Regions from separate parts of the Seohaeicola nanhaiensis genome, predicted to be linked through region 2. Evidence: riboswitches for the same ligand, from Rfam matches in the RefSeq annotation. Region 2 holds a riboswitch; the other holds the start of a gene.
What was found. Region 2 has a riboswitch for thiamine pyrophosphate ahead of thiB (thiamine ABC transporter substrate binding subunit). Riboswitches for the same ligand answer to the same signal wherever they lie in the genome.

Region 1: it holds a riboswitch for thiamine pyrophosphate, as region 2 does, so the genes downstream of both, thiD (bifunctional hydroxymethylpyrimidine kinase/phosphomethylpyrimidine kinase) here and thiB (thiamine ABC transporter substrate binding subunit) in region 2, are expected to answer to the same signal.

Annotation. Positions count from the first base shown of each region.
Region 1 covers NZ_JBHSGI010000034.1:231,919-236,323, reverse strand. Annotated here, with positions in the region: gene ACFO5X_RS25130 (transglutaminase family protein) at 1-834, opposite strand, end outside; gene ACFO5X_RS25125 (hypothetical protein) at 856-1,167, opposite strand; gene ACFO5X_RS25120 (hypothetical protein) at 1,164-1,649, opposite strand; TPP riboswitch at 2,020-2,141, shown strand; gene thiD (bifunctional hydroxymethylpyrimidine kinase/phosphomethylpyrimidine kinase) at 2,175-2,999, shown strand; gene thiE (thiamine phosphate synthase) at 2,988-3,626, opposite strand; gene thiM (hydroxyethylthiazole kinase) at 3,623-4,405, opposite strand, start outside.
Region 2 covers NZ_JBHSGI010000009.1:400,860-405,264, reverse strand. Annotated here, with positions in the region: gene ACFO5X_RS12295 (malonate--CoA ligase) at 1-316, shown strand, start outside; gene ACFO5X_RS12290 (AEC family transporter) at 372-1,316, opposite strand; gene aroC (chorismate synthase) at 1,321-2,424, opposite strand; TPP riboswitch at 2,515-2,613, shown strand; gene thiB (thiamine ABC transporter substrate binding subunit) at 2,649-3,629, shown strand; gene ACFO5X_RS12275 (thiamine/thiamine pyrophosphate ABC transporter permease ThiP) at 3,605-4,405, shown strand, end outside.

The DNA.
Region 1 (4,405 bases), on a different contig from region 2:
GTCCAGCGGGTCGTTGTCGTTGCCGTGGAAGCTGCCGGCGACGGGGACGACCTGGCTGATCCGGCGGGCGACGGCAACGGGGATCAAGTTGGCGGAGCCGACCGAGCGGTTGGTTGGGTCGAAGGGGATCCAGCCCGCGCCGGGCACGAAGACCTCGACCCAGGCATGGGTCGATCCCGATCCGGCCGAGCCGATCCGGTCGGCGGCGGGATCGAAGAGATAGCCCGAGACCAGCCGGGCGCCGAAGCCGAGCGTTCGGACCGCCTCGGCGAAGAGCACGGCGAAGTCGCGGCAGGACCCTTCGCCCAGATCCAGCGTCTCGAGCGGGCCGCGGGTGCCCTCGGTCTCGCGGCTCTGATAGGCGATGCGGGCGGCGACGCCGTTGGACAGGTCCTTGAGCAGCGAGAGCGTGTCGGTCGGCCGGGACATCACGAAACCCTTGGCCCAATCGCGCAGGCGGCCGGCGTCGTCGGCATATTGGGCCAGCGTCAGCGCCCCCAGGTCGGTGATATCCTCGTCGCTGTAGCGGAAGGGATAGGAGATCGCCTCGGCCGCGATCGGGAAGACGGGCCAGACCGGCGCGGTCAGGTCGACGAAGGCGCGTGAGCGGATCGACAGTACCTCGGCCTCAGTCTCGAAGGTGGCAAGCGCGATGGCATTGCCGGCCACGTCATGGGACCAGACCACACGGGCCGCGGGCGCGATATCGAGATCGAAGGCGACAAGCCGCAGGTCACGGCTTTCGCGCGGGCGCAGCATCATCCGGTGGGGATCCAGCCGGACCGGGCTGCGATAGCGGTAGGTCGTCTCGTGTGTTATACTGATGCGCGGCATCTCTCTCTTCTCACCACTGTATCATAACGTGCTTTGCGCCGGAATCTTCAGACGGGCGAGGTCGCCCAGAGCGCGGTCTATCAGTCGTCGGGTTTGCGGGGCCCTCGCCTCGGGAGCGGCGGCGTATTGATCGAGCAAAAAGCGAACTGCATCCAGCGCCTGCGCCCAGTCCAGCGCCGGACCGCGCGCAAGTCGCGCATCAATTTCCGCTTCCAGACGATCGCACCCCATCTTCGGCGAATAGCCGGAATTGACCGCCTTTCGGCGCAGAATAACCTTCAGGCGGCCCTCGCCGCGGCGCCGGCCGTCAAGATCCACCGGTGCGGCGCTCATGCTTTCATGCCCGCGGCACAGGCGACCGATGCACCAGTCTGAACCGCCTCGCGCGGTTTGCCGGCGGTCCCGGCGATTGTTGCGGGTTTGCCCCTGGACGCCACCCGGCGCGCCTGGGCGTTATAGTGGCGCACCTCTGAGTCGGACACACTGTCGGCCTGCATGACAAGACGGATCAGCGGATCGGCCAGCATCTCTTCCAGAAAGTAGTCGACCAGATCGCGGTTGGTCTGCTTGTCCTTTGCCATCGCCTGCTGCAGATCGACCAGCGCAACCGTCAGGGTACGCGACAAACCGGGATACTGCGCCCGAGGCTGGAGCTTGACCTGCACCTTCGTGGTCCAGTCTGGGGAACTGAGAACACCGACGGCATCGGAAATCTCGGTCTCGATCTCATATTCCCCGGCCGGCAGGGTTTCGTTGAGGGTGGGGAGTTTGAAAGGTTTGTGAAATATCGCAATGGTTCGGATCTTGGGGGTCATGTGCCCTCCCGGGGGTTTGTGAACAAGCGGTGGCGTTTCAGGGGGAAGACCCGCAGCACTTCTGCAGCGGGTCGGTTTTTCAGGACATTGTCCGCGGCGCGCGCCTGCTGGATATGTCCGGGAATTCTCGTACTTCGTCCGCGCAGGCGATCCTGCGTGATGATGCCTTGCAGAGATGGAGATGCCGGGGGACAATTGCTATGGCTGGCACTGGCTTTATCTGCAATTCCGGCCTCTAAACTGAAAATTGTCCGAAATTCCTGAGGACAGCCCGGTTTTCGGGCAGTTCCGATGCAACTCGCCAACGCTAGCGCGCAGCCGGCGCGCGCGGCAAACCCGGCATTGAACCCGCCGCCCGGCCTGATACCATGGCAGCACCGAGGGGGGTCCCGACAAGGGGCTGAGACTCTGATCGCACCATCCGGTGCAGCGCAGTGACCCTTTGAACCTGATCCGGATCATGCCGGCGAAGGGACGGGACCGCGTGACTCTCTTCCCTTGCCGGCCCCACAAGACGAGGCCGCCATGTCCCCAGATTTCGCCATCGCCAATGTGCTGACCATCGCGGGCACCGACCCGTCGGGCGGCGCGGGCATTCAGGCCGATATCAAGGCCTTCTCGGCACTAGGTGCCTACGCCTGTTCCGCGATCACCGCCGTGGTCGCGCAGAACACCCAAGGTGTGCGCCGTTTCGTGGCGCTGGAGCCGTCGTTTGTGGCCGACCAGATCGACGCCGTGCTGGAGGATGTGCGGATCGATGCGGTCAAGATCGGCATGATCGCCAATGCCGCCATCGCCGCGGCGGTGGCTGACCGGCTCAGGCACCACGGCGCAAAGAACATCGTGCTCGACCCGGTGATGATCGCGAAAAGCGGCCATGCCCTGCTCGACCCCGAGGCGGTGGGCGCCCTGCGCGCGCTGCTGGTACCGCTGGCCACCGTCGTCACCCCGAACCTGCCCGAGGCGGCGGTCCTGCTGGGGCGCGGCGACCGTTGGACAGCGGACTCCATGCAGGCGGCGCGCAGCGATCTTCTGGCATTGGGTGTGGAATGGGTGCTGCTGAAGGGCGGCCATCTGGAAGGCAGCGACGACAGCACCGACCTGCTGTTCGGACCGCAGGGCACCACCGCCCTGCCCGCGCCGCGCATTGCCACGACCAACGACCACGGCACCGGCTGCACCCTGTCCTCGGCCATCGCCGCGCTATTGCCGGCCCATGGCGTGGAAGAGGCGGTGCGGCGGGCCAAGACCTATCTGCACGGCGCGCTGGCGGCGAGTGACCGGCTGGACGTGGGTCAGGGCCACGGGCCGGTGCACCATTTCCATGCACTCTGGCCCTCAGCGCGTTAGGCGGTCGATCTCGGCCCGGAGGCGGCGGGCGGCAGCCTCCGGGTCCGGCTGCCCGCAGATCGCCGAAACCACCGCGAGCCCCTTCGCCCCGGCCGCCAAGGTCTGTGCGACATGGTCTACCTTCAGCCCGCCGATGGCCACCGCAGGCACCGGACAGGCTGCCACCTGCGCCGCCAGACCGTCGAAGCCGACGGGCGTCTTGTGGTCGGTCTTGGTTGGCGTGGCAAAGACCGGGCCGGCGCCGACGTAATCGACCATCGCGGGGTCGACCCGCGCCGCCAGGTCCGGCGTTTCGACCGAGAGACCCAGCAGCATTTCCGGGCCAATCAGCGCCCGCGCCTCGATGACGCTCATGTCACCCTGGCCGATATGCACACCGTCCGCGCCGATCTCGACCGCCGCCGCCACGTCGTCGTTGACGATCAGCCGCGCGCCTGAACCAGCAAGCGCGGCCTTCAGGGCCAGCCCGGTCTCGACCATCGCCGCCGTGCCGCCCTCCTTGTCGCGCAGCTGCACCATGGTTGCCCCGCCCGCCACGGCGCGGCGCGCGGTCTCGACCATCCCGATCCCGGCACAGAGGCCGGGATCGAGCACGAGGTAGAGCGAGAGGTCGAACGATGGCTTCATGCCGGAACGGGCTCTTCGGCACGGATGACCGCCTCACCCGCCAGCGCCTCGGGTGTCACCGCCTGCAGCGCATCGAGGAAACGCGGCGCAAAGCTGCCCGGCCCCGTGGCGCCCTCATGGGCGCGTTGCCCTGCCACCGCGAAATGCGCCAGCGCGGCGACGGTGGCGTCGAAGGGATCCTCGGCCACCGCCGCATAAGCCCCGCAGAGGCAGGTCAGCGAACAGCCAAGCGCGGTGTTCATCGGCATCCAGGGCGAACCGCCCGAAATCCGCGCCGCGCGGCTGCCATCGGTGACGAAATCCACCTCGCCCGTCACCGCCACCACGCCGCCGGTCTCATGGGCCAGCCAGCGCGCGCCCTTCTCGGCGGCGGCCACGGGATCGCGGCCATCGACGCCTTGCCCCCGGCTCGCCTCGCCCGCCAGCGCCAGCACTTCCGAGGCATTGCCCCGGATGATCGTCGGGCGCAGTCGGACCAACTCTGCCGAGACATCGCGCCGATAGCCCGTTGCCTGACAGGCGACCGGATCCAGCACCCAGGGCCGACCCGCCGCCTGCGCGCCGGCAATCGCCGCGCGCATCCCCGCCACGAAGGCCGGCGACAGCGTGCCGATATTGACCGTCAGCGCCCCGGCGATGCGGGCGAATTCCTCGGCCTCCTCGACGTCGGAGACCATGGCCGGACTGGCCCCGGCCGCCAGCACCACATTGGCGGCGATGTTCATCGCCACATAGTTGGTGATGCATTGCACCAGCGGCGGGCTGGCGCGCAGTACGGC
Region 2 (4,405 bases):
GGATCTTGTCATCACCGGCGGCTTCAACGTCTATCCGAAAGAGATCGAAAGCCTGATCGACGACATGCCCGGCGTGCTCGAAAGCGCCGTGATCGGTGTGCCCCACCCCGATTTCGGCGAGGCCGTGGTGGCCGTGGTGGTCCCCGAAAAAGCCGGGTTAGAGCCGGATTCGATCGCCAAGGCGCTTTCGACCGTTCTCGCGAAGTTCAAGCAGCCCAAGAAGGTGCTCGTGGTCGACGAACTGCCCCGCAATACCATGGGCAAGGTCCAGAAGAAGGCGCTGCGCGAGGAATATGCGGGCCTGTTCAAACCCTGACAGCCTTTCTCCGCAGCGGAAATCAGGCCGGAACCCTCCCAGGGTTTCAGCCGCGTCAGCCCAGCCAGACCAGCGCCAGCGACAGGGTGCCGAAGGCCGCAGTCGTCGCCACCAGCAGCGCCAGCGAGGCCGCACCGCCCAGGCCGCGTTCCTGGGCCAGCACCGGGTAGATCCCCATGATCGGCATCGCCGCCGACAGGATTGCCACCCGCCCCATCGGCTCTGAGAGTGCGCCGGGCGCAAGCGCACTGACCAGCACCACCGCCGCAGCAGCCAGCGCCGGGTGCACCACCAGCTTGCCAACCGCGATCTGCACCGCCATCGACCGGTTGCCATTCAGCGGCAGCCCCACCAGGGATCCGCCGATCACCACCAGCGCCAGCGCAGCAGCCGAGGATGCAAGCATCTGGAACAGCTTCTCCACCGTACCCGGCACCGGCAGGTCCAGCGCCGACGCCGCAAGCCCGAGGATCAGCGCGATCATCAGCGGACGTTTCAGCAGATCCACGGCAATCCGGCGCGCCCGCACCCAGGGCGAAACCCTCTCCCGCTCCTGCGACAGGTCCAGCAGGATCAGCGAGAGGGGAATCAGCACGACCAGCTCCACCAGCATGTTCAGCGCCAGGATCACCCCGGCTTGATCCGGAATCACCAAAAGCATCACGGGATAGCCGACATAACCCGAATTGGGGCAGCTGACCCCCATCACGGCCACGGCGCGCCGGCCCTTGTCGGCCGCCGTCAGGCTGAACCAGACAAAGCCCAGCCCCATCACGGCCACCCCGCCCAGCAGATAGGCCGTCATGTACCCCACGTCGGCAATCTGGCCCAGCGGACGCGAGGCCAGCGCGTGAAACAGCAGCGCCGGCATCGCGATGTTCAGCACGTATCGGCCCAGCACCAGCATGTCGTCGCGCACAAAGACGCCGCGCGCCACCAGGACATATCCGATGGCAATTGCCGCATAGATCGGAAAGGTGATCGAAAAGATGGCCGACAAGGGCTCAGCCGATCCGCCCGCGGTTATCTCCGACCTGCCCGCGATGCAACAGCATGTGATCCAGGATCACGCAGGCCATCATCGCCTCGCCCACCGGCACGGCGCGTATGCCCACGCAGGGATCGTGGCGGCCTTTGGTGACGATCTCTGCCGCCTCTCCCGTCTTGGTGATGGTCTGGCGCGGCTTCAGGATCGACGAAGTCGGCTTGACCGCAAAACGTACCACCAGATCCTGCCCGGTCGAAATGCCACCCAGGATGCCGCCGGCATGGTTGCTGGAATAGACGGGCTTGCCGTCGTTCCCCATGAAAATCTCGTCGGCATTCTCTTCACCGGTCAGCATCGCCGCGGCCATGCCCTCGCCGATCTCGACGCCCTTCACCGCGTTGATGCTCATCATCGCTGCGGCCAGATCGGTGTCGAGCTTGCTGTAGACCGGCGCGCCCAGACCGGCCGGAACGCCCTTGGCCACGATTTCGACGACGGCGCCTACCGAATTGCCCGACTTTCGCAGCCCGTCGAGGTAATCGGCCCAGAGCGCCGCCATTTCGGCATCCGGTCCCCAGAACGGGTTGCGCCCGATCTCCTCCGCATCGAACCGTGCGCGGTCGATCTCGTGCACGCCCACGCGGGTCATGTATCCGGTGATCTCCACCTCCGGCGCCAGCACCTTCAGCGCCGCCCGCGCCAGCCCGCCCGCGGCCACGCGGCTGGCCGTCTCGCGCGCCGAGGACCGGCCGCCGCCGCGATAGTCGCGGATACCGTATTTCTGCCAATAGGTAATGTCGGCATGGCCGGGGCGGAACTTCTCGGCGATCTCGGAATAATCCTTCGACCGCTGGTCGGTGTTCTCGATCAGCAACTGGACCGGCATCCCCGTGGTCTGCCCCTCGAACACGCCGGACAGGATCCTGACCTCGTCCGCCTCGCGCCGCTGCGTGGTGAACTTCGACTGCCCCGGCTTGCGCTTGTCCAGCCACTGCTGGAGGAACGCCTCGTCCACCGGCACGCCGGGCGGGCAGCCGTCCACGGTCGCCCCGATGGCCGGCCCGTGGCTTTCGCCCCAGGTGGTGACGCGGAACAGATGGCCAAAGCTGTTGGTTGTCATGGGCGGGCTCCTTCGCCCCTGCCTTAGCCGCGTGGCCCATGCCGCTCAAGGGGATTTGCCTTGCAAGGGCACCCTCGCCGCCCTAGATGTTGCGCTACCTCGGGGTGCCAGGACTGGCTGAGATGCGCAAGCAGACCCGTTGAACCTGAACCAGTTAGCACTGGCGGAGGGAAGGTCATGGACATCACTCCACCCTTGCCCAAAGCCGCAACAAGGAGGATGCCATGAAACATCTGACATTTGCTGCGGGAGTTCTCTGTGCCACGGGCGCCTTCGCCCAGACGCCGGAACTGACCGTCTACACCTATGACAGCTTCGTCACCGACTGGGGCCCCGGGCCGCAGATCGAAAAGGCCTTCGAGGCCGAATGTGGCTGTGACCTGAAATTCGTCACCGCCGGCGACGGCGCGGCCCTGATGGCGCGCATCCGGCTGGAAGGTGCGCGCACCGGCGCGGACGTGGTTCTGGGCCTCGACACCAACCTGACCGCCGCCGCCCGGTCCACCGATCTCTTCGCGCCCAGCGGCGTTGAAGCCGAGTACGATCTGCCGATCGACTGGTCCGACGACATCTTCGTGCCCTACGACTGGGGATATTTCGCCTTCGTGCACAAGACCGATCTTGAGCATGTGCCCCAGGACTTCCTGGAACTGGCGAAAAGCGATCTGAAAATCATCATCGAGGATCCGCGCTCCTCTACCCCCGGCCTCGGCCTGCTGCTCTGGGTGAAGGCCGCCTATGGCGACGATGCAGCGCAGGTCTGGACCGATCTGGCCGACAACATCGTGACCGTGACCAAGGGCTGGTCCGAGGCCTATGGCCTGTTCCTGGAAGGCGAGGCCGACATGGTGCTCTCCTACACCACCTCACCCGCCTATCACATCATCGCCGAAAACGACACAACCAAGGAGGCCGCCGCCTTCGACGAAGGCCATTACATGCAGATCGAGGTCGCCGCGCGGCTGGCCTCCAGCAAACAGCCCGAACTGGCCCAGCAGTTCCTGCAGTTCATCACCAGCGACGCCTTCCAGTCGGTGGTTCCGACCACCAACTGGATGTATCCCGCCGTGACGCCCGAGGCCGGCCTGCCCGAGGGCTTCAACGATCTGGTCGAACCCTACAAATCGCTGCTCATCCCCGAGGCAGAGGCAGAACAGGTGCGGGACGCCGCGCTGGCCGAATGGCTCACCGCGCTCAGCCAGTAACCCTCTGGCCCGGCCTTGTCGCGGCGGCGCTGGTCGCCGCGACGCTGCTCGCCGCCCTGGCCGCGGTCGCCCTGCGCGCGGAAACCGAGGCGGGACTGGCAGCGCAGGACGGCGCGGCAATCCGCTTCACCGTGCTGCAGGCCGCGCTCTCGGCCCTCTTCAGCGTCGCCCTGGCGATCCCCGTCGCCCGCGCTTTGGCGCGGCGCAGCTTTCCCGGCCGCGGGCTGCTGATCACGCTGCTGGGCGCACCCTTCATCCTGCCGGTCATCGTCGCCGTGCTGGGCCTGCTGGCCGTCTTCGGGCGCGGCGGCTGGCTGAACGATCTGCTCACCCTCGCCGGCCTGCCCCCGGTTTCGGTCTACGGCCTTCACGGCGTTGTCCTGGCCCACGTCTTCTTCAACCTGCCGCTCGCAACCCGCCTGATCCTGCAGGGCTGGCAGGACATCCCCGCCGAACGCTTCCGACTGGCCGCCCAGCTCGGCGCGGATACCCGCGACATCTGGCGGCTGCTCGAACGTCCGATGCTGGCGCGGACTGCGCCCGGCGTCGCCGCGCTGGTCTTCGCCATCTGCCTCACCAGCTTCGCCGTTGCGCTGACCCTTGGCGGCGGCCCCCGCGCCACCACCATCGAGCTGGCCATCTACCAGGCCTTCCGCTTCGAATTCGACCTCGGCCGCGCGACGCTGCTCTCGCTGGTGCAGATCGCCCTGACGCTGGCCGCCGCGACCCTGGCGCTCGGCGTCTCCGCGCAGGGCGGCTTCGGCGCCGGGCTTGAC